2 regions of the Streptomyces sp. Tu6071 genome follow, and region 2 is predicted to be linked to the other one. Evidence: predicted binding sites of a transcription regulator. Region 2 holds the regulator's gene; the other holds the start of a gene.

Region 1 (11,060 bases), 1.8 Mb from region 2:
GCCCGAGCCCCTCCTGCTCCTCGCCGAGGGTGTCGCCCGGCTGGAAGGAGGTGAGGAGTTCGTTGACCTCGTCGAGGCGCGCGGCGGACATGCCGATGCCCTCGTCCTGCACCGAGAGCATCACCTCGCCGTTCTCCAGGAGCCAGGCCGAGACCTCGACCTGCGCGTCGGGCGGCGAGAACGACGTCGCGTTCTCCAGGAGTTCGGCGACGAGGTGGCTCAGGTCGTCGGCGGAGAAACCCGCGATGTGCGCGTGCGGGGGCAGCGCGGCGATGCGCACGCGCTCGTACCGCTCGATCTCGCTGACCGCCGCGCGCAGCACGTCCACGAGCGGGACCGGGTTCGGGTTCTGCACGCCGTGCTCGGCGCCCGCGAGGACGAGCAGGTTCTCGCTGTGGCGGCGCATGACGGTCGCGAGGTGGTCGAGCTTGAAGAGGGTCGCGAGGCGGTCGGGGTCCTGCTCGCGCTCCTCCAGGTTCTCGATGACGCCGAGCTGGCGCTCGACGAGGCCCAGGGTGCGCAGCGCGAGGTTGACGAAGGTCCCGTTGATCGAGCCCTTCGCGAGGTCCAGTTGCTCCTGGACCCCGGCCAGTTCGGCGCGGAGCCGGTCGCGGTCCGCGGCGACGGACTGCCGCTGCCCGACGAGGTGCTTGCGGTCGCCCTCCAGCGTCCCGAGCCGCTCGTGGAGCGACACGGCGTGCGCGTGCAGGACGTTGACGGAGTGCACGACCTGCGCGAACTCGTCGTTGCGGCCCGTGAAGCGGACCGGCTCCTCGGCCGCCGGGTCATCCGCCTCCGCGAGCCGCTTCGCGCCGAGGCGCAGCGCGGCGAGCGGGCGGGTCAGGGAGCGCGCGGTGGCCATGCCCACACCGGCCGCGGCGAGCAGCAGGACGCCGACGAGGACGACCCGCAGCTCCAGGGACTGCACCTCGTCGTCGCGCAGCGCCTCGGTGCGGTGCGAGCGGTCCACGGCGAGCGCCGCGTCGGCCGAGCGCATCAGCTCGATGCGGGCGCCGAGCGCGGCGGAGACCTTGGACGTCTTGAGGCCGAGGTCGCCGTCGTCGAGCGTCGGCTCGTCGGTGAGCCGCGCGAGGTACTTCTCGGCGTTGTTGACGTCGGCGCCGGTGACGGTGGAGGTGTACGCGGAGAGGTCGGCCTCGCGCGCGGTGGCGCGGAAGGCGGCGAGCGCGGCCTCGGAGCGGATCTGCGCCTCGTGGGCCGCGCGGCTGAGCGCGTCGCGCTGCCGGTCGCCCGCCGGGTCGGACACGGGGACGGTGGTGGCGATCCCCGTCATGGGGTCGACGCGGGTCTCGGTGCCAGTGGGGCGGGGCACGGCGAGCGCCGCGAGGAGCAGCCCCCGTACCGCGCCCGCCTCGGTCACCGCGGTGTCGAGGTCGACGAGCGCGTGCGGGGCCTCGGCGGCGTCCTGCGGGAGCGCGTCGGCGAGCAGGGCGACGCGGGCGTGCAGGTGCTCGATGATCCGGCTGTACGAGGTGTGCGCGGCCAGTGCCGTGCCCTTGCCCGTGAGCGCCTGGCGCCGCACGCCGCTGATCGCGTCGAGCTGGTCGCGCAGCCCCTTCGGGATGTCGGCGGCCTCCAGCTCCTGCACCCCCCGGTCGACGCGGGCGCTGCGCTGCTCGCTGAGCCCGTCGCCGCGCGGGCGGCCGGAGGCGATGTACGAGGTGACCTCGTCGCGCTCGTCGGCGAGGGCCTGGGCGAGCGCGGTGGACTGCTGCGCGACGCCCGCGTCGTCCACGAGCCGCTGCGCCTCGTGCGCCCGGTCGGTGGCGTCGGCGAGGGCCGGGGCACCGGCGCCCGCGACGGCCGCCGCGACCACGGCGACGGCGATCACGAGGCGGGAGCGGACGCGCTTGCGGCGTCCGGCGGGCGGCGCGGGCGGGGGCACCGAGCCCTCGGGCTGCCTCGGGCCGGGGATGCGGAGCGCGGGGGCGGCGGATACTCCCTGGCCGTCCTTTGCGCCGTCCCGGGCCGGCTCGTCCTGGGCGGAGGCCGGCGTGTCCTCACGGGGGCGCGTGGCGTCGCGCCCCGCGACCTGACCGGGGATCGGCTGGTCCCGCGCCGTGGCCACCTCCTCCTCGCTCCGTGCTCCGCCCTTGCCCCGAGGCCGCGTTTTCTGCACCGGTGCTCACATTCCTGACTCGTCCTGCCCCTGCGCCTGGGTGACGGGTTGTCAGCGCAGGCGCCCCCGCGTTGCGTTCGCGACCATTCCAGTGCTTTCGGAAGGCGGTCGCGCGCATCGCCTGCCCCGCCACCCGAAGGAGTGAACCGCCCCGGGGAGTTGGTGGGCAAGTCTCCCATTCCCCGGACGGCCGCGTGCGTGGTGCGCCGGTTGGACGCGCACGACGGGCTTTGGCAAGATACCGCGCCGCAGCCGCCACGGAACTGATCATTCCGCCCCAAATCAGGCGCTGACCAGCCAGAATTCACCCGCGGCGGGGTCTGACGGGGCCTCTGTGAAGGGCTCGTGCAGACTGTCGTGATGCGCGCCGAACTGGTCACCGAGCCCGGCGGGAGCGACCGGGCCGACGAGGACTTCACCTGTGTCTCGCTCCCCGCATCCGGACAGGGCGGTTGCCTCGTCCTTCTTGACGGGGTCACACCACCCGAAGGAGCGACGGGCTGTGCACACAGCGTGCCCTGGTACGTGTCGCGGCTCGGGGGCGCCCTCAACGAACTGTCCGTTTCGCGCCCCGATCTGACGCTCCGCGAGATCCTGGCCCTGTCCATCCGGCGTACGGCGGAACTCCATCGGGCGACCTGTGACCTTTCTCACCCCCGCACCCCGCAGGCCACCGTCGTGCTCGCCCGCTGGGACGGCACCCGGGCCGAACACCTCGTCCTGTCGGACTCGGTGCTGCTGCTGGTGGGGCAGGACGGGGCGGTACGGGCCGTGCTCGACGACCGCCTCGACCACCTGCCGCTCGCCGCGGAGCGGGCGGCCGTGCGGGACGCGGCGGACGGGGAGCGCGCGGCGGCGCGGGCCGCGTACGTGAGCGCGGTGGAGTCCCTGCGCAACGCCGAGGGCGGCTTCTTCACGGCGGCGGCGGACCCGGACGTCGCGGCGCGCGCCGTGACCGGGGAGACCCCCCTGACGGGGCTGCACTGCCTCATCGCCCTGAGCGACGGGGCGACCCGCTGGACCGAGCGCTTCCACCAGGGCGACTGGACCGCCCTCGCGACCCTCCTCCGCAACCGCGGCCCCCGCGCCCTGCTCGCCGAGGTCCGCCGCCTGGAACGCTCCCCGGAGGGTGGCGCGAAGCGCGGCAAGCGGCACGACGACGCGAGCGTGATCCTGGCGGAGGTGGCGGGCGGGGGGAGGTGACGCGGGAGGGGCCGGGCTCACAGCCGGTTCAGGCGGTGGAGGAGGCGGGCCAGTTCCGCGACCTCGCCGGGGGGCCAGCCGGACATCGCCTCGACGTAGCCGGCGCGGCGGCGTTCGCGCACTTGGCGGAAGCGGGCCTCACCCTCGGGGGTGAGACGTACGAGGCTCGCGCGGCCGTCGTCGGGGTCGGGGGCGCGGGTGACGAGGCCGAGGCGTTCGAGGGCGCGGATCTGGCGGCTGACGGTCGCTTTGCCGACGCCGAAGTACAGCGCGAGGTCCGTGGCGCGCTGGGGTCCACCGCCCTCCAGGCGGACCAGGAAGCCGTACGCGGCCGACTCCAGGCCGGGGTGGACCTCGCCCGCGAGTTCGGTCGACGTGGCCCTTGCCCGGCGCAGGAGGAGGCTCAGTTCGCGCTCCAGGGCGAGAAAGGCGTTCTCGGTCATGGCGTCCGTTCCTGGCGGCTGAAAAACAGCCCTCTCTCGGGGGTGAAACCGCAGCGTGCCCAGTATTTCCCAGGACTGGACCAGTGACGGCCAAAAGGTGCCCTACCCCACCCCCGCTCTACTCGCGTAGCTTCCGTTTTTGACATGGCCACGGCGCCCGACCCGGCCGCGGCACATATCGCCAGGTTCCCCACAAGCCGGACTTCTCGGAGGCACGCTATGTCCGTGCATACGATCCGATCATCCCGCCGCTCTCGCTTCAGAGCGGCCGGACCTCTCCTCGCAGCCCTGTCCCTCCTCCTCGCCCTGCCGGTGGCCGCCCAGGCCGCCGACACACCCTCCGTCCCCGAGCGCGGCAGCGCCTACCTCGGCATGGGCGTCGCCGCCCACGACGGGGTCGGCGGTCTCCCCCGCGACACCCGCGCCGCCCAGACCGAGGGCGTCGACGTCGCGAGCTACCAGGGGAACGTCAACTGGAGCGCGCTGTGGAACAGCGGCGTCAAGTGGGCGTACTCGAAGGCCACCGAAGGGACGTACTACACCAACCCCTCCTTCGCCCAGCAGTACAACGGCTCCTACAACGTCGGCATGATCCGGGGCGCGTACCACTTCGCGACCCCCGACACCACGAGCGGCGCCGCGCAGGCCAACTACTTCGTGGACCACGGGGGCGGCTGGTCGAAGGACGGCAAGACCCTGCCCGGTGTCCTCGACATCGAGTGGAACCCGTACGGCGCCCAGTGCTACGGCAAGTCCGCCTCCGCGATGGTCAGCTGGATCAGGGACTTCGCGAACACGTACAAGTCCCGCACCGGGCGCGACGTCGTGATCTACACGGCGACGAGCTGGTGGCAGAGCTGCACGGGCAACTCCGCCGCCTTCGGCTCGACGAACCCGCTCTGGGTGGCCCGCTACGCCTCCTCGGTGGGGGCCCTGCCGGCCGGCTGGGGCTTCTACACGATGTGGCAGTACACCTCGACAGGCCCGACGGTGGGCGACCACAACAAGTTCAACGGCGCCCTGGACCGCGTCCAGGCCCTCGCCAACGGCTGACCCCGCACCCCGGTGGCCGGGACCCGCGCGCCGACGCGGGTCCCGGCCACCGGCCCGTCAGGCGGCCACCGCCTCCCGCTCCCCGGCCCCCGCCGGGGCGAGAGCCAGCTCCAGGACCTGGCGGACGTCCGTGACCGGGTGGACGTCGAGCTTCGCGAGGATCTCGGCGGGGACGTCGTCGAGGTCCGGCTCGTTGCGCTTGGGGATCACGACGGTCGTGATCCCGGCGCGCTGGGCCGCGAGCAGCTTCTGCTTGAGCCCGCCGATCGGCAGCACGCGCCCGGTGAGCGAGACCTCCCCGGTCATCGCGACCTCGGGCCGTACCTGGCGCCCGCTCAGGAGCGAGGCGAGCGCCGTCGTCATCGTGATGCCCGCGCTCGGCCCGTCCTTCGGGACCGCCCCGGCCGGGAAGTGGATGTGCACGCCCCGCTCCTTGAGGTCGCCGACCGGCAGCTCCAGCTCCGCACCGTGCGAGCGCAGGAACGAGAGCGCGATCCGCGCGGACTCCTTCATGACGTCGCCGAGCTGACCGGTCAGCGTGAGCCCCGCGCCGCCCGTCTCCGGGTCGGCGAGCGAGGCCTCCACGTAGAGGACGTCGCCGCCCGCGCCCGTCACCGCGAGCCCGGTCGCGACCCCCGGCACCGCCGTGCGCCGCTCGGCGGGGTCCTGCGCGGCCTCCGGTACGTGGTGGGGCCGCCCGAGCAGCGGGCGCAGCTCCGCCTCCGTCACCGTGAGGGGCAGTTCGCGCTCGCCCAGTTCGTGCTGGGCGGCGAGCTTGCGCAGGAGCCGCGCGAGGGCCCGCTCCAGGTTCCGTACGCCCGCCTCGCGCGTGTACTCGCCCGCGAGCTTGCGCAGCGCGCTCTCCTCCACGGTCAGCTCGTCCTCCGTGAGCCCGGCCCGCTCGCGCTGCCTGGGCAGCAGGTGGTCGCGCGCGATGACGACCTTCTCGTCCTCGGTGTAGCCGTCGAGGCGGACCAGCTCCATGCGGTCGAGGAGGGCCTCGGGGATCGCTTCGAGGACGTTCGCCGTCGCGAGGAAGACGACGTCGCTGAGGTCGAGTTCGACCTCCAGGTAGTGGTCGCGGAAGGTGTGGTTCTGCGCGGGGTCGAGCACTTCGAGGAGGGCCGCCGCCGGGTCGCCCCGGAAATCGGAGCCGACCTTGTCGATCTCGTCGAGCAGGACCACCGGGTTCATCGACCCGGCCTCCTTGATGGCGCGCACGATGCGACCGGCCTGGGCGCCCACGTACGTGCGCCGGTGGCCCCTGATCTCGGCCTCGTCGCGTACGCCGCCGAGCGCGACGCGGACGAAGGAGCGGCCCATCGCGTGCGCGACGCTCTCGCCCAGCGACGTCTTGCCGACCCCGGGAGGCCCGACGAGCGCGAGCACCGCTCCGCCGCGCCGGCCGCCGACGACGCCGAGGCCCCGGTCCGCGCGGCGCTTGCGCACGGCGAGGTACTCGGTGATGCGGTCCTTCACGTCGTCGAGTCCCGCGTGCTCGGCGTCGAGCACCGCGCGGGCGCCGCGGATGTCGTACGCGTCCTCGGAGCGCTCGTTCCACGGGAGGCCGAGAACCGTGTCGAGCCACGTGCGTATCCAGGCGCCCTCGGGGCTCTGGTCGCTCGCGCGCTCCAGCTTCTCGACCTCCTTGAGCGCGGCCTCGCGGACCTTCCCGGGCAGGTCCGCGGCCTCGACGCGGGCCCGGTAGTCGTCGCTCTCGTCCTCGCCGTCCTCGCCGCTCAGCTCGCGCAGCTCCTTGCGGACCGCTTCGAGCTGACGGCGGAGCAGGAACTCGCGCTGCTGCTTGTCCACGCCGTCCTGGACGTCCTTGGCGATCGTCTCGGCGATCTCCTGCTCCGCCAGGTGCTCGCGGAGCTGGAGCGTGGCGAGCTTGAGGCGCGCGACGGGGTCGGCCGTCTCCAGGAGTTCGGTCTTCTGGGCGGTGGTGAGGAACGGCGAGTAGCCGGAGTTGTCGGCGAGCGCGGACACGTCGTCGATCTGCTGGACGCGGTCCACGACCTGCCAGGCGCCGCGCTTCTTGAGCCACTCGGTGGCAAGCGCCTTGTACTCGGTGACGAGTTCGGTCACCGCGCCCGGCAGCGGCTCGGGCACGGTCTCCTCGAGCCGGGTCCCCTCGACCCACAGCGCGGCGCCGGGTCCCGTGGTCCCCGCGCCGATGCGGACGCGGGCGCGGCCCCGGACGAGAGCCCCGGAGTGGCCGTCGGCGAGCCTGCCGACCTGTTCGACGGTGCCGAGCACGCCCGTACCGGCGTAGTCCCCGTCGACGCGCGGCACGAGCAGCACCTCCGGCTTGCCCGCGGAACCACTGGAGCGGGCGGCGGCCTGGGCGGCCTCCACGGCCGCGCGCACCTCGCCGTCCGAGAGGTCGAGCGGCACGACCATGCCGGGCAGGACGACCTCGTCGTCGAGCGGCAGCACGGGCAGGGTGAGCGGTGCGGACGTCAGAGCCATGATCTCCCCTTAGGCAGTCAAGTTGAGCTGTACCGACTCAATGCCTGGCGAGCCGCAGGTGTTCCCACTTCCTTGTTCGCCCACAGCGATCACCTCGGACGACCGGCGGGAGAACGCCTCCGCCGTAGCCAAGCGCCCCCGGCGGTCGGGCTGTTCCCGGCCCGCGGGAAGCCGTCACCCGCGCCCGTACGCGACGCACGCCGTCCGTCACGGCGGCGCGTCCTCGGGCGTGGCTCGGTCGGCCCGTCGGGGACCGCCTCGCGCTCGCCCTCGCGCTCTTCGCCGTGGACAACGTGCTGCACGCCGCGATGGGGGCGCGGCCCGTGCGGGAGCGAATCGGTTTGCCGGGGCGGGGGCCGCCGCCGGAGGATGGCGGGGCGTGATCGATCCAGGAGGTACGTGCGATGAGCACCGCTCTGCCGGACGAGGAGTTCCCCGGCGCCCGCTTCGGCCCCGGCCCCGGCACCCCGCCGGAGGTGCTCGACCGGCGCGAGGGGCCGTACGGCGAGGTGGTGCTGCGGCGGCACGGGGACCTGCTCCAGATCATCGCCAACGGCACGTTCCTCATGGACACTTCGGACGGGCGCTCCGAGCGGCTGCTCGTCGACGCCGCGCTCGGCGCGCTCGACGGGAGGCCCGCGCCCTCGGTGCTCGTCGGCGGGCTCGGGGTCGGCTTCTCGCTCGTGCGCGCGGCGGGGCAGGAGCGCTGGGGGCGGATCGCGGTCGCCGAGCGCGAGGACGCGATCGTGGAGTGGCACCGTACGGGCCCGCTCGGCGCGTACACCGCGCGGGCGCTCGCCGATCCCCGTACCGAGATCCTGCGCACCGACCTCGTCGCGTACCTGCGCGGCCCCGGGGAGCGCTTCGACGCGCTGTGCCTCGACATCGACAACGGGCCCGGCTGGACGGTCGACGCGGGCAACGGCGGGCTGTACGACGCGGCCGGGCTCGCCGCCTGCCGGGAGCGCCTGACGCCCGGCGGGGTGCTCGCCGTGTGGTCGGCGCAACCCTCGCCCGCCTTCGGCGAAGCCCTGCGGAATGCCGGGTTCCAGGGGGTGCGTACCGAAGAAGTCCCTGTTGCCCGGGGCGTTCCGGACGTCGTGCATCTCGCCCTGCGGCCCGCATAGCTAAGCGGCGCCCGGTGCCCGTACGCTCTGACGGACCGCGGACCCCCCACCTCCCGGCCCCCGCGTTGTCGGCCGGGCGCGCGCGTCGGACGGACGTGTTCCCGTGCGTGTTCCCGCGAGTGAGCAGGCTCATGTCTGGGCTCGTGGGCTCGGGGCAGAAGCGGACCGGACGACACACGTACCTTCAGGGCGGGGCGATGGAGCAGACACAGACCTCCCACAGCGGCACGGCACCGGCCGCCGGGGCACAGCGGCGCGTACTCGTCGTCGAGGACGACCCGACGATCGTGGACGCCGTCGCGGCCCGGCTGCGCGCCGAGGGCTTCCTCGTGCAGACCGCGCAGGACGGGCCCTCGGCTGTGGAGACCGCCGAGGCGTGGCAGCCGGACCTCCTGGTCCTCGACGTCATGCTGCCCGGATTCGACGGGCTGGAGGTGTGCCGCCGCGTGCAGGCGCACCGCCCGGTGCCCGTCCTCATGCTCACCGCGCGCGACGACGAGACGGACATGCTCGTCGGGCTCGGCGTGGGCGCGGACGACTACATGACGAAGCCCTTCTCGATGCGCGAGGTCGCGGCGCGCGTGCACGTGCTGCTGCGCCGCGTCGAGCGGGCCGCGCTCGCCGCCTCGACGCCGCGCAGCGGGGTGCTGCGCCTCGGCGAGCTGGAGGTGGACCACGCGCAGCGGCGGGTACGGGTGCGCGGCGAGGACGTGCACCTGACGCCGACGGAGTTCGACCTGCTCGTGTGCCTGGCGGGGACACCGCGCGCGGTGCTCTCGCGCGAGCAGCTCCTCGCCGAGGTCTGGGACTGGGCGGACGCCTCCGGGACCCGTACCGTCGACAGCCACATCAAGGCGCTGCGCCGGAAGATCGGCGCGGAGCGGATCAGGACCGTGCACGGCGTGGGCTACGCGCTGGAGACCCCGGCGCCGTGACGCGGTGCGCGGCCGTGACGCGGTGAACGGGGGCGGGTTCCCTGGACGCGCGAGGGGGAGGAACGTGATGGCGGAGTACCAGGACGGGGCCGGGACGCGGATGCGGCCGTTCCCGATCAAGGCGAAGCTCGGCACGCTCGTCGTGCTCTCGGTCTTCATCACCACCGGGCTGCTGCTCGTGGCACTGCGCACCGACACCGAGCTGAGGTTCATCACGGTCTTCTCGGTCATCGCGACGCTCCTGATCACGCAGTTCGTCGCGCACGGCCTCGCGTCCCCGCTCGCCGAGATGACGACGGTCGCGCGGGCGATCTCGCACGGCGACTACACGCGCCGGGTCTCGGGCGCGGACCGGGGCGACGAGCTGGGCTCGCTCGCCGAGACGATCAACCGCATGGCGGACGACCTGGAGGCGCAGGACCACCACCGCAAGGAGCTGGTGGCGAACGTCTCGCACGAGCTGCGCACCCCGATCGCGGCGCTGCGCGCGGTCCTGGAGAACGTCGTGGACGGCGTCTCGGCCGCCGACCCCGAGACGATGCGCACGGCGCTCAAGCAGACGGAGCGGCTCGGGCGGCTCGTCGAGACGCTGCTCGACCTCTCGCGGCTCGACCACGGCGCGGTGCCGCTGCGCGCGCGGCACTTCGAGGTGTGGCCGTACCTCTCGGGCGTCCTCAAGGAGGCGCAGCTCACCGGGGCGGCCGTCGCGCGCCGCAAGCTCGCCTCCGACTCGGGGAGCCACACGCGCAGCGACGTCGCCCTCGCGCTCGACGTCTCGCCGCCCGAGCTGACGGCGTACGCGGACCCCGAGCGGCTCCACCAGGTCGTGGCCAACCTCATCGACAACGCGGTCAAGCACAGCCCGGCGGCCGGGAAGGTCACGGTGCGGGCGCGCGCCGGGGCGGGACCCGACTCGCTGGAGCTGGAGATCATGGACGAGGGCCCCGGCATCCCGCGCTCCGAGTGGCACCGCGTCTTCGAGCGCTTCAACCGGGGCGCGCTGCCGCACGTGCAGAAGGCGGGCTCGCCGGGCGGTGACGGCGGTACGGGGCTCGGCCTCGCGATCGCGCGCTGGGCGGTGGATCTGCACGGCGGGCGTATCCGGGTGGCCGAATCGGCACGGGGCTGCCGCATGCACGTCACACTTCCGGGGAAGCCGTTGAACGAGCAGTTGACGTAGGCTGCCAGGGGAGCCCGTCCTTCCGTATGTGAACAGGTCAGGGGCCTCGCGCCGGGTCGATCACCCGGTTCCGGGCCCGTGCCGGGGCACGTAGCGGCGCCGGGTTGCCCAGCCCCCGGCGGGAAGGCCCGCCGCCGGCGCGCCAACGAAGTCGCGGGGGCCGGAGGCGCAGGTCAAATCCACGGTTGTTTCCCGCCAATCACCACGGCGAAACACCTTCTTCGATGTGACTTACGCGACGGATGACCGGCCCGGCCTGCATCCGCGGGTCCCGGAGGCGTAGCCTTTATTCCCGCTGTCCATCACCTTGTGAGAAGCGGAAGAGGGCGGTTACCGCCGTGTCGCCACAGTCCCCCAGTAACTCGACGAGCATCTCGACCGAGCCGGTCGGCCAAGGCAAGCAGGGCTCCGACCCTGCCGCTGCCTTCGGCGCGAACGAATGGCTCGTGGACGAGATCTACCAGCAGTACCTCCAGGACCCGAATTCGGTCGATCGTGCCTGGTGGG
Region 2 (11,060 bases):
GGCTAACCACCGGGGACCACGGCTGCGCTTTCCCGCGCAGGTCAGAGCGTTTTCGCCGGACCCTCCTGCTCCCGTGTCGCCACCTCGGCCACCGGCCCGACGAGGAGTTCGTCGCCGAAGCGCTCGACGCGGACCGTGTCGCCGTCCTCGATCTCGCCCGCGAGGATCGCACGGGCGAGCCGGTCGCCGATCGCGGTCTGGATGAGGCGCCGCAACGGGCGCGCCCCGTACGCCGGGTCGTTGCCCTCGGAGGCGAGCCAGGCGAGCGCGTCGGGGGTGACGTCGAGGCTGAGCCGGCGCTCGGCGAGCCGCTTCGCGAGCCGGTCCACCTGGAGCCGCGCGATGTGCGCCAGCTCGTCGGCGTCGAGCGCGGAGAAGACGACGACGTCGTCGAGCCGGTTGAGGAACTCCGGCTTGAAGGAGGCCCGGACGACTTCGAGCACCTGCTCCCGCTTCTGCTCCTCGGGGGTCAGCGGGTCCACGAGGAACTGGCTGCCGAGGTTCGAGGTGAGCACGAGGATCGTGTTGCGGAAGTCGACGGTGCGGCCCTGGCCGTCGGTGAGGCGGCCGTCGTCGAGCACCTGGAGGAGGACGTCGAAGACCTCCGGGTGCGCCTTCTCGACCTCGTCGAGCAGGACGACGCTGTACGGGCGGCGGCGCACCGCCTCGGTGAGCTGGCCGCCCTCCTCGTAGCCGACGTATCCGGGCGGGGCGCCGACGAGCCGCGCGACGGAGTGCTTCTCGCCGTACTCGCTCATGTCGATGCGGACCATGGCCCGCTCGTCGTCGAAGAGGAAGTCGGCGAGCGCCTTGGCCAGCTCCGTCTTGCCGACCCCGGTGGGGCCGAGGAAGAGGAACGAGCCCGTGGGCCGGTCGGGGTCGGCGATCCCGGCGCGCGTCCTGCGCACCGCGTCCGAGACGGCGGCGACGGCCTGCTTCTGCCCGATGAGCCGTCGTCCCAGCTCGTCCTCCATGCGCAGCAGCTTGCGCGTCTCGCCCTCCAGGAGTCTGCCCGCCGGGATGCCCGTCCAGGAGCCGACGACGTCCGCGATGTCGTCGGGGCCGACCTCCTCCTTGACCATCGTGTCCCTGGCGGCCTCCTCCTCGGCGCGGCTCGCCTCCTCCAGATCCCGCTCCAGGGCGGGGATCTCGCCGTAGAGCAGCTGCGAGGCGGTGTCGAAGTCGCCGTCGCGCTGGGCGCGCTCGGCCTGCCCGCGCAGTTCGTCGAGCTTCTCCTTCAGCTCGCCGACCCGGTTGAGGGAGCGCTTCTCCTTCTCCCAGCGCGCCGTGAGCCCGCGCAGCTCCTCCTCGCGGTCGGCGAGGTCCTTGTGGAGCTTCTCCAGGCGCTGCACGGAGGCGGGGTCGGTCTCGTTGCGCAGCGCCAGCTCCTCCATGCGGAGCCGGTCCACGGCGCGCTGCAGCTCGTCGATCTCGACGGGCGAGGAGTCGATCTCCATGCGGAGCCGGGACGCGGCCTCGTCGACGAGGTCGATCGCCTTGTCCGGCAGGAAGCGCGAGGTGATGTACCGGTCCGAGAGGGTCGCGGCGGCGACGAGGGCGCTGTCGTTGATCTGGACCTTGTGGTGGGCCTCGTACCGGCCCTTGAGGCCGCGCAGGATCGCCACCGTGTCCTCGACGGTGGGCTCGGCGACCAGGACCTGCTGGAAGCGGCGCTCCAGGGCCGGGTCCTTCTCGATCCGCTCGCGGTACTCGTCGAGCGTCGTCGCGCCGACCATGCGCAGCTCGCCGCGCGCGAGCATCGGCTTGAGCATGTTCCCCGCGTCCATCGCGGAGTCGCCGCCCGCGCCCGCCCCGACGACGGTGTGCAGCTCGTCGATGAAGGTGATGACCTGCCCGTCACTCTCCTTGATCTCGTTGAGCACCGTCTTGAGGCGCTCCTCGAACTCGCCCCGGTACTTGGCGCCCGCGAGCATCGCGCCGAGGTCGAGCGAGACGAGGCGCTTGTCCTTGAGGGACTCGGGCACGTCGCCCTTGACGATGCGCTGGGCGAGGCCCTCGACGACGGCGGTCTTGCCGACGCCGGGCTCGCCGATGAGCACCGGGTTGTTCTTCGTGCGGCGCGAGAGGACCTGGACGACCCGGCGGATCTCCTGGTCCCTGCCGATCACGGGGTCGAGCCGGCCCTCGCGGGCCGCCTCGGTGAAATCGGTGCCGAACTTCTCCAGGGCCTTGTACTGCCCCTCGGGATCGGGAGTGGTCACCCGGCGTCCTCCCCTGGACTTCTGAAACGCTTCCTGAAGCTTCCGCGCACTGGCGCCCTGCCCCGCCAGCACCTCGCCCGCCTGTCCGCCCCTGGCGGCGATGCCGAGGAGCAGGTGCTCCGTCGACAGGTACTCGTCACCGAGTTCCCTCGCGCGACTCCCCGCGTCCTGCACCACGGCGAGCGTCTCACGGTCGGGCTGCGGCGGCGCGACCGTGGAGCCCGAGACGCTGGGCAGCGCGCCGAGCAGGCGCTCCGCCCCGGCCCGTACCGCCGACTGGTCCGCGCCGACGGCGGCCAGCAGGTCCGTCACGTTCTCGTTGTCCTGGCCCGCGAGGAGGGCGAGCAGCAGGTGGGCGGGCGTCAGATCAGGGTGCCCCCCGGCCACGGCCCGCTCCCCGGCCGCCTGGATCGCCTCCCGGCTCCTGTTCGTCAGTTCCACGTCCACTGCGCATGTCCTCCTTGCCACGACGACCGATCCGGCCGCTCCCCGCGACCGCGACGACTTCTCGATGACTCCTACAGCCTCGATGAAGTTGAGTCTATTCCACTCAAGGAAGTGGAGCGAGCAATCTTCGAGCACTCTTTCGAGGGAATCCCCAGGATCTCGCGCTGACGTTCGACCGGCGTGCGGGGTGGAGGAGGTGCCGGGCGGTACGTGCACGGATCGCGGGGACGCGGGGCGGCGGAGGAGCGGGGACGCGTGACGCGGGGACACCGCCCGGCCCGCGTACGGCGCGTACAGGACCGCACCGGCACCAGCCCGCCCCGCGGCTCCCCCCTCCCGGCGCCCCGCGCCCCCACGCCGCTACTCTCCCCCCATGCCCGTCCCGCTCACCGCTCCGCCCGCCTCCTACCTGGACTTCTGGCGCGAGCGCCACGTCTGCACGCTCACCACGCTCCGCCCCGACGACACCCCGCACGTCGCCCCGGTCGGCGTCACGCTCGACCACCCCGCGGGGCTCGCCCGCGTCATCACCAGCCGCACGAGCCGCAAGGCGCGCAACGTCCTCGCCGCCGGGCCCGCGGGCACGCCCGTCGCCGTCTGCCAGTTCGAGGGCCGCCGCTGGGCCACGCTGGAGGGCCGCGCACGGCTGCTCACCGGCGAGGAGGAGATCGAGGAGGCGGTACGGCGCTACACCGAGCGCTACGGACGCGTCCCGAGGCCCAACCCCGCGCGGTCCGTCATCGAGATCACCCTCACGCGCCTGCTGGGCAACGCCTGAGCACCTCTCACCCGACCCGGCGCTCCGAGGGGGACCGGGTGCCCGTACGCACACATGGCAGCGGCGCCGCCGGGGTTTCAGGACCTCGGCGGCGCCGCTGCTGGGGGAAGCGCCTGGCGATCTGTTTCAACGGGGGAATCGCTCAGGCACTGCGGGGGGTGACGTAGGAGTCCGACCAGTCGGCGACCTGCTGGTGGTCGCGCTGGTCGAGGTTGACGAAAAGCATTCCGTAACGCACGGCGCACCGTACGGGCTGCGGGGCACCACGGGGCCGGCGGAGACAGCGGTACGCCCGTACGTCCTCGGCCCCGTCCCGCACGACGACGATGGGTTCGCCGAAGAGCGTGACCATCAGCGAGTCGCCGTCGTGGGGGATCGCCGTGACGAGATCGATGAAATGCCAGCCGGAGCGATAGGCGGTGGCCATCTCACGCCGGAAGGTGTGGTCGTCGGGCGGGGTCGTCATGCCTGGACCGTGCCCCAGGAGGGCTCGCCCTCGGCGGCATCCGACTGGTTCGGCTCATTGGCGGGAGCGACGCCCCAGGACGGCTCACCCACCGGGACGACACCCCAGGAGGGCTCACCCTTCGTGGCGGTCGCGGGAACCACACCCCAGGAAGGCTCACCGGCGGGGGCGACCCCCCACGACGGCTCACCGACCGGGACAACACCCCAAGAAGGCTCACCAGCGGGAGCGACACCCCAGGAGGGCTCACCCTGCACAGAGGCCGGGACCACGCCCCAAGAGGGCTCCCCCGGGTGGGCGGAGGCACTCACGGACCCCGACGGCTGGCTTCCCCACGACGGCTCACCGAGAGCCACCGCGCCAATGGCGAGAGCCGCCATCGCGGAAACGCAGAGCGTACGAAGCTTCATGGACATGCTGGGCTCCCACCTCTGTGATTGGTATGTGAACGACCCCCGCCCTGCAACGATGGCCCAGGCAGGGCGCTTTCACTAGGAAACCCATGCATCATGTTCCTGTATTACATGAGCCTGAGGGGGGGACATATGCGGAGGAGGCCCCTCGAAAAGTCTCATTCCCATCCCCAGGAGCCGCTCTGCGTCACCGGTCGTGAGCTGTACGCCGCCGCGCTGCGCTCCGGACGCCTGAAACGCGAGGAACTCGCCGACGCCCCTTGCGTTCTCGACCTGGGACTGCTGGCCCCCGACCCGGCGGAGCCCGCGACCCTGCTCCCCGTCCAGCCGTCGACGGCCCTCGGCAGGCTGCTCCAGCCGCTGGAGAACCGCATCCTGCACAACCGCAAGGCGGCCGTCGCGCTCACCGAGACCCTGGAGCCCTTCATGGCTCTGAGCGGGCACGATCCGGCCAGTCAGGCCGTCACCGTGCTCGACGGGCTCGACCGCATCAACTCCACGCTCGACCAGACCGTCATGGAGTGCCAGGAGGAGCTGCTCACGCTCCAGCCGGGCAGCGGACGCGCCCCCTACCTCCTGGAGGACGCGCTGCGGCGCGTGGAACCGTTCTTCGGCACCAGCGTCCGGATGCGGACCCTGTACCACCACACGGCTCGTCACCATCCCTCCACACTTGCCTACGTGGAGAGGACGATGCCGGAGGGCATCGAGTTCCGCACGATGGAGCAGCTCCCCGAGCGGCTCATCATCGTGGACCGGCGCGCGGCGTTCATCCCCATCAGCGACGACCGCAAGATCGCCCTCAAGATCGAGCACCCGGGCCTCGTCGGCTACCTCGCGGGCGTCTTCGACCAGTTCTGGAGCCTCGCGCGCCCCTGGTCCGAGGCGACCCCGGCACCCGTGCCGAGCGGCATCACGAGCACCCAGCTCTCCATCGCCCGCCTGCTCGTCGAGGGCCACGTCGACGAGGCCATAGCGCGCCGCCTCGGCATGAACGTCCGCACCTGCCGCGCCCACATCGCCAAACTCGCCACCACCCTGGGCAGCGGCAGCCGCGCCCAACTCGGCTACCTGATCGCCCAGTCCGGCCTGCTGGACACACCGGGGAGCTGAGGGCGGGGGGCGAGGAAGCGGTACGGGCCGCGCCCGGATCATGCGGGGCGCACGGCGGTACGGGCCGAGCCGGCCCACGCGGGGCGCTCAGCGGTATGGGCCAAGCCCGGCCCACGCGAGGCGCCACAGCGGTACGGGCCGTGCCCGGCGCACGCGACGCGCACAGCGGTACGGGCCAGCACCACGCCCCGCCGCTCACGCGGCACCCGCGACGGTACGGGCCAGGGGCGCGCCACACTCCCGGGAGCCCACGCACACAAGGCGGCACCCCCGCGCGCGGATCACCCCGCCCGTACGGCACCGCCCCGGCCCGGCCCCGCGGGGCCGCCCGTCACTCCCCCGCGCCCTGCCCGCGCTTGTTCTTCGGGCGCCACACCACGAGCGCGCTCGCCTGCTGCACCTCCTGGTACGGGACCAGGTCGCGCCGGTACGAGGCGTGCACCTGCGCCTCGCGCTGCCGCATCGTCGCCGCGGCCCCGTCGAGCGCGGCGCTCAGTTCGGCGATGCGCTGCTCCATCGCGCTGACCTGCGACTGGAGCTCAATGATCCGCTTGATACCGGCCAGGTTCACCCCCTCGTCCTGCGACAACTGCTGCACCTGGCGCAGGAGCTGGATGTCGCGGGCCGAGTAACGGCGGCCCCGGCCCGCCGCGCGGTCCGGGGAGACCAGGCCGAGCCGGTCGTACTGACGCAGTGTCTGGGGGTGGAGCCCGGAGAGCTGAGCGGCGACCGAGATGACGTACACGGGTGTCTCGTCGGTCAGCTCGTACGGGTTCCTGCCTCGCCCTTCCATGGTCATGCTCCCTTCGCCGCCTCGAACAACGCCGCCCGCGGGTCCTCCCCGGCACTCGCGTCGCGGTAGGACTCCAGGGCCTCCCTGGCCCGGTCGTCGAGGTGCGCGGGCACCGCGACCTCCACGGTCACCAGGAGGTCCCCGCGCGTACCGTCCTTGCGGACCGCGCCCTTGCCGCGGGCGCGCATCGTCCGGCCGTTGGGGGTACCCGCCGGGAGTTTGAGGGTGACGGGCGGGCCGCCGAGCGTCGGCACCCGCACCGTGCCGCCGAGCGCCGCCTCGCTGAAGGTCACGGGGACGGTGACCGTGAGGTTGTCGCCCTTGCGGGCGAAGACCGGGTGCTCCTTGACGTGCACCGCCACGTAGAGGTCGCCGGCCGGGCCGCCCCGCTCGCCCGGGGCGCCCTTGCCGCGCAGCCGGATGCGCTGCCCGTCCTGGACGCCCGCCGGGATGCGCACCTGGATCGAGCGGGCCGACTTCGCGCGCCCGCTGCCCTTGCACACCTCGCAGGGGTCCTGCGCGATGAGCCCGCGCCCCTTGCAGTCCACGCACGGGTCGGTGAGCGAGAAACCGCCGCTGCCGCCGCGCGAGACCTGGCCCGTGCCCACGCAGGTCGGGCAGACGCGCGGGGTGCCGTTCTTGTCGCCCGTGCCCGAGCACGCCTTGCACGGCTCCTGGCTGGACATCCGCAGCGGGACCGTCGCCCCGTCCACCGCCTCGGTGAAGGTGAGCGTCACCTCGGACTCGATGTCCTGGCCGCGCCGGGCGCGGTTGCGCGTCGCGCCGCCCTGCGTGCCCGCGCCCGGCGCACCGCCGCCGCGGTTGAAGAGCCCGCCGAAGACGTCGCCGAGGCCGCCGCCGAAACCGCCGCCCCCGCTGCCGCCCGGACCGCCCCCGAAGAGATCGCCCAGGTCGAAGTTGAAATTGCCGCCCGCACCACCGGCGCCCGCACCGCCTGGGCGGAAGCCGCCGCCCGCGAAGAGGGCGCGCGCCTCGTCGTACTCCTTGCGCTTCTTCGGGTCGCCGAGGACGTCGTGCGCCTCGGAGATCTCCTTGAAGCGGTCCTCCGCGCGGGTGTTGCCCTTGTTGGCGTCCGGGTGGTTCTCGCGGGCGAGCTTGCGGTACGCCTTCTTGATCTCCGCCTCGGTGGCGTCCTTCGGCACGCCGAGGACCTTGTAGTAGTCCTTCTCGATGAAGTCCTTCGTGCTCATCCCCGACGTCCCTCCTTCCGTGGCGGCGCGGCCCCGGGCCACGGCCCCGCACGGCCCGCCCGGCCATCTCCTGTTGTACCGGGCCCACCCGGTGGTACCCGGTCGCCCGGCCGGATCATACGGTCCGGCCGGGCGACTCCCGCTGTGCTCAGCCCTTGTCGGGGCCGTCCTTCTCCTCGTCCGCCGAAGCGGCCTTGTCCTCCTCGGCGCCCGCCTGCTCCTTGGCGGGGGTGGCCGCGCCCGGCTGGGGCTCGGCGACCGCGACCCGCGCGGGGCGGATCGTGCGCTCGCCGAAGCGATACCCCGGCTGGAGGATCGCGACGCACGTCGTCTCGGTGACGTCCGGGGCGTAGGAGTGCATGAGCGCCTCGTGGATCGTCGGGTCGAAGGGCTCGCCCTCCTCGCCGAACTGCTCCAGGCCCATCTTGGCGGTGATGGACTCGAGGGAGTCGGCGACCGACTTGAAGCCGCCCGTCAGCTCCTCGTGCTCCCGCGCCCGGCCGATGTCGTCGAGCACGGGCAGGACCTCGCTCAGGAGGTTCGCGACCGCGAGCTCCTTCACGGCGATCCGGTCGCGCTCGACCCGGCGGCGGTAGTTCTGGTACTCGGCCTGGAGCCGCTGGAGGTCCGCCGTGCGCTCGCCGAGCGCCGTACGCACCTGGTCCAGCTGGGCCGTCAGACCGGCCTGCTGAGCGTCCCCGCCCGGGGCGGGCCGCTCCTGCTCGGAGCAGCCCTCCTCGGCGGCGTCGGGGGCGGCGCCGTCGGAGACGTCAGCGGGCTCGTTCTTCTCGTCGAAGCCCCCTGCGGTCTCCTCGCTCACGCCGCACCGTCCTTCTTGTCCTCGTCGACGATCTCGGCGTCCACGACGTCGTCGTCGGCGGCCTTGGCACCGGCGTCGGCACCCGGAGCGGCACCCTCGGCACCGGCCGTGGCCTGCGCGTCGGCGTACATCGCCTGGCCGAGCTTCTGCGAGACGGCGGCGACCTTCTCGGTGGCCGTCTTGATCTCGGCGGTGTCCTCGCCCTTGAGCTTCTCCTTCAGCTCGGTGAGCGCGGCCTCGACCTCGGTCTTGATCTCGCCCGGGACCTTGTCCTCGTTGTCCTTGAGGAACTTCTCGGTCTGGTACGTGAGCTGCTCGCCCTGGTTGCGCACCTCGGCGGACTCGCGGCGACGGTGGTCCTCGTCCGCGTACTGCTCCGCCTCCTGGCGCATCCGGTCTACCTCGTCCTTCGGCAGCGAGGAGCCGCCGGTGACGGTCATCTTCTGCTCCTTGCCCGTACCGAGGTCCTTCGCGGTGACGTGCATGATGCCGTTGGCGTCGATGTCGAAGGAGACCTCGATCTGCGGCACCGAGCGCGGGGCCGGCGGCAGACCGGTCAGCTCGAACATCCCGAGCTTCTTGTTGTACGCGGCGATCTCGCGCTCGCCCTGGTACACCTGGATCTGCACCGACGGCTGGTTGTCCTCGGCCGTCGTGAAGATCTCGGAGCGCTTCGTCGGGATCGTCGTGTTGCGCTCGATGAGCTTCGTCATGATGCCGCCCTTGGTCTCGATGCCGAGGGACAGCGGGGTGACGTCGAGGAGCAGGACGTCCTTGACCTCGCCCTTGAGGACACCGGCCTGGAGCGAGGCGCCGATGGCGACGACCTCGTCCGGGTTGACGCCCTTGTTCGCCTCCTTGCCGCCGGTCAGCTCCTTGACCAGCTCGGCGACGGCGGGCATACGGGTCGAGCCACCGACGAGCACGACGTGGTCGATGTCGGCGAGCGCGATGCCCGCGTCCTTGATCACGTTGTGGAACGGGGTCTTCGTCCGGTCCAGGAGGTCCGCGGTGAGCTGCTGGAACTGGGCGCGCGTGAGCTTCTCGTCCAGGTGCAGCGGGCCCTCGGCGGAGGCCGTGATGTAGGGCAGGTTGATCGTGGTCTCGGTCGACGAGGACAGCTCGATCTTCGCCTTCTCGGCGGCCTCGCGCAGGCGCTGGAGCGCCATCTTGTCCTTGCCCAGGTCCACGCCGTGACCGTTGTTGAACTGCTTGACCAGGTAGTCGACGACGCGCTGGTCCCAGTCGTCGCCACCGAGCTGGTTGTCGCCGTTGGTGGCCTTCACCTCGACGACGCCGTCGCCGATCTCCAGGAGCGAGACGTCGAAGGTGCCGCCACCGAGGTCGAAGACGAGGATCGTCTGGTCGTCCTTGTCGAGGCCGTACGCGAGCGCGGCGGCGGTCGGCTCGTTGACGATGCGCAGGACGTTGAGGCCCGCGATCTCACCGGCCTCCTTCGTCGCCTGGCGCTCGGAGTCGTTGAAGTACGCCGGGACGGTGATGACCGCGTCGGTCACCTTCTCACCGAGGTACGACTCCGCGTCGCGCTTGAGCTTCTGGAGGACGAACGCCGAGATCTGCTGCGGGTTGAAGTCCTTGCCGTCCAGATTGATCTTCCAGCCGGTGCCCATGTGGCGCTTGACCGACCGGATGGTCCTGTCGACGTTGGTGACCGCCTGACGCTTGGCGACCTCGCCGACCAGCACCTCACCGTTCTTCGCGAAGGCGACGACGGACGGCGTGGTCCTGGCGCCCTCGGCGTTGGTGATGACGGTGGGCTCGCCGCCCTCCAGAACGCTGACGACGGAGTTAGTCGTGCCCAGGTCGATGCCGACCGCACGTGCCATTTCGGGTCCTCCAGATGACTTGAGTGGAACTGGCTCAACCATGCAACAGCCCCCCACCCCCTGTCAACAGACCTGAGCCGGGCGCACTCAACTCTTATTCAGCCCTTACGCGCAACGACCCCCCGACCGGGCACGGAACACGGCCCGCGGCGCGCGGCGCTCCCGGGCGAGACGCACCCCGAAGAGCACGGCACACCCCGCAGGACGCACGCCGCACCGCCCGGGACGCACCCCGCGCCGCGCCGTGCGCCAGATCACGCGGGGCGAGAGGCCCATGCCGACGGAGAGTGGATACCCTCCCTACAGAACCGATTAAGTTACTGCTTAGTAAGGCGACCCTTCCCGGGCCGCACCGGGCCTCCCGGCCCACCGACCCCAGTACCCCGCACTTCCGCGCAGGTTCGAGGAGCCCTCCATGCAGCTCGCCGCGATCATCGTGTCGCTGCTCCTGACCGTGGTCGGCGTGGCGCTCATCTCCCGAGCGATCGCGCAGATCGTCCAGCACGTACGGCTCGGCCAGCCGGTCCCGGCCGGCAGCCGTACCGACCGCTGGAAACAGCGTTCCCTCACTCTCGCGAGGGAATTCGTCGGTCACACCCGGATGAACCGCTGGGGCATCGTCGGTGTCGCCCACTGGTTCGTCGCGGTCGGCTTCCTCACGCTGGGCCTGACGATCGTCAACGCGTACGGGCAGCTCTTCCAGGCGGACTGGATCATCCCCTGGATCGGCACCTGGCCCCCGTACGAGGTCTACATCGAGTTCATCGCGCTCTTCACGACGCTCGGCATTCTCACCCTCATGGGCATCCGCCTGCTGAGCCTGCCCTCGCGCGCAGGGCGCAAGTCCCGCTTCACGGGCTCGAAGCTCGGCCAGGCGTACTTCGTCGAGTACGTCATCCTGATCATCGGCCTCGCGGTCCTCCTGCTCCGCGGCCTCGAAGGCGCGATCC

Evidence for each region. The regulator HspR, encoded in region 2, represses chaperone genes until heat shock. The targets are predictions, from matches to a motif close to TTGAGNNNNNNNNNCTCAA.
Region 1: the regulator HspR is predicted to act here: its motif matches at 7,334-7,352, upstream of lon (endopeptidase La).

Annotation. Positions count from the first base shown of each region.
Region 1 covers NZ_CM001165.1:2,327,799-2,338,858, forward strand. The annotation lists gene STTU_RS35855 (nitrate- and nitrite sensing domain-containing protein) at 1-2,089, opposite strand, end outside; gene STTU_RS09420 (hypothetical protein) at 2,501-3,343, shown strand; gene STTU_RS09425 (MarR family winged helix-turn-helix transcriptional regulator) at 3,361-3,786, opposite strand; gene STTU_RS09430 (lysozyme) at 4,006-4,839, shown strand; gene lon (endopeptidase La) at 4,897-7,311, opposite strand; gene STTU_RS09440 (spermidine synthase) at 7,716-8,438, shown strand; gene STTU_RS09445 (response regulator transcription factor) at 8,636-9,373, shown strand; gene STTU_RS09450 (HAMP domain-containing sensor histidine kinase) at 9,441-10,553, shown strand; gene STTU_RS09455 (multifunctional oxoglutarate decarboxylase/oxoglutarate dehydrogenase thiamine pyrophosphate-binding subunit/dihydrolipoyllysine-residue succinyltransferase subunit) at 10,892-11,060, shown strand, end outside.
Region 2 covers NZ_CM001165.1:4,101,496-4,112,555, reverse strand. The annotation lists gene clpB (ATP-dependent chaperone ClpB) at 42-2,669, opposite strand; gene STTU_RS17075 (pyridoxamine 5'-phosphate oxidase family protein) at 3,043-3,447, shown strand; gene STTU_RS17070 ((2Fe-2S)-binding protein) at 3,590-3,913, opposite strand; gene STTU_RS17065 (helix-turn-helix domain-containing protein) at 4,459-5,439, shown strand; gene STTU_RS17060 (heat shock protein transcriptional repressor HspR) at 5,771-6,232, opposite strand; gene dnaJ (molecular chaperone DnaJ) at 6,235-7,443, opposite strand; gene grpE (nucleotide exchange factor GrpE) at 7,592-8,263, opposite strand; gene dnaK (molecular chaperone DnaK) at 8,260-10,110, opposite strand; gene STTU_RS17040 ((Fe-S)-binding protein) at 10,526-11,060, shown strand, end outside.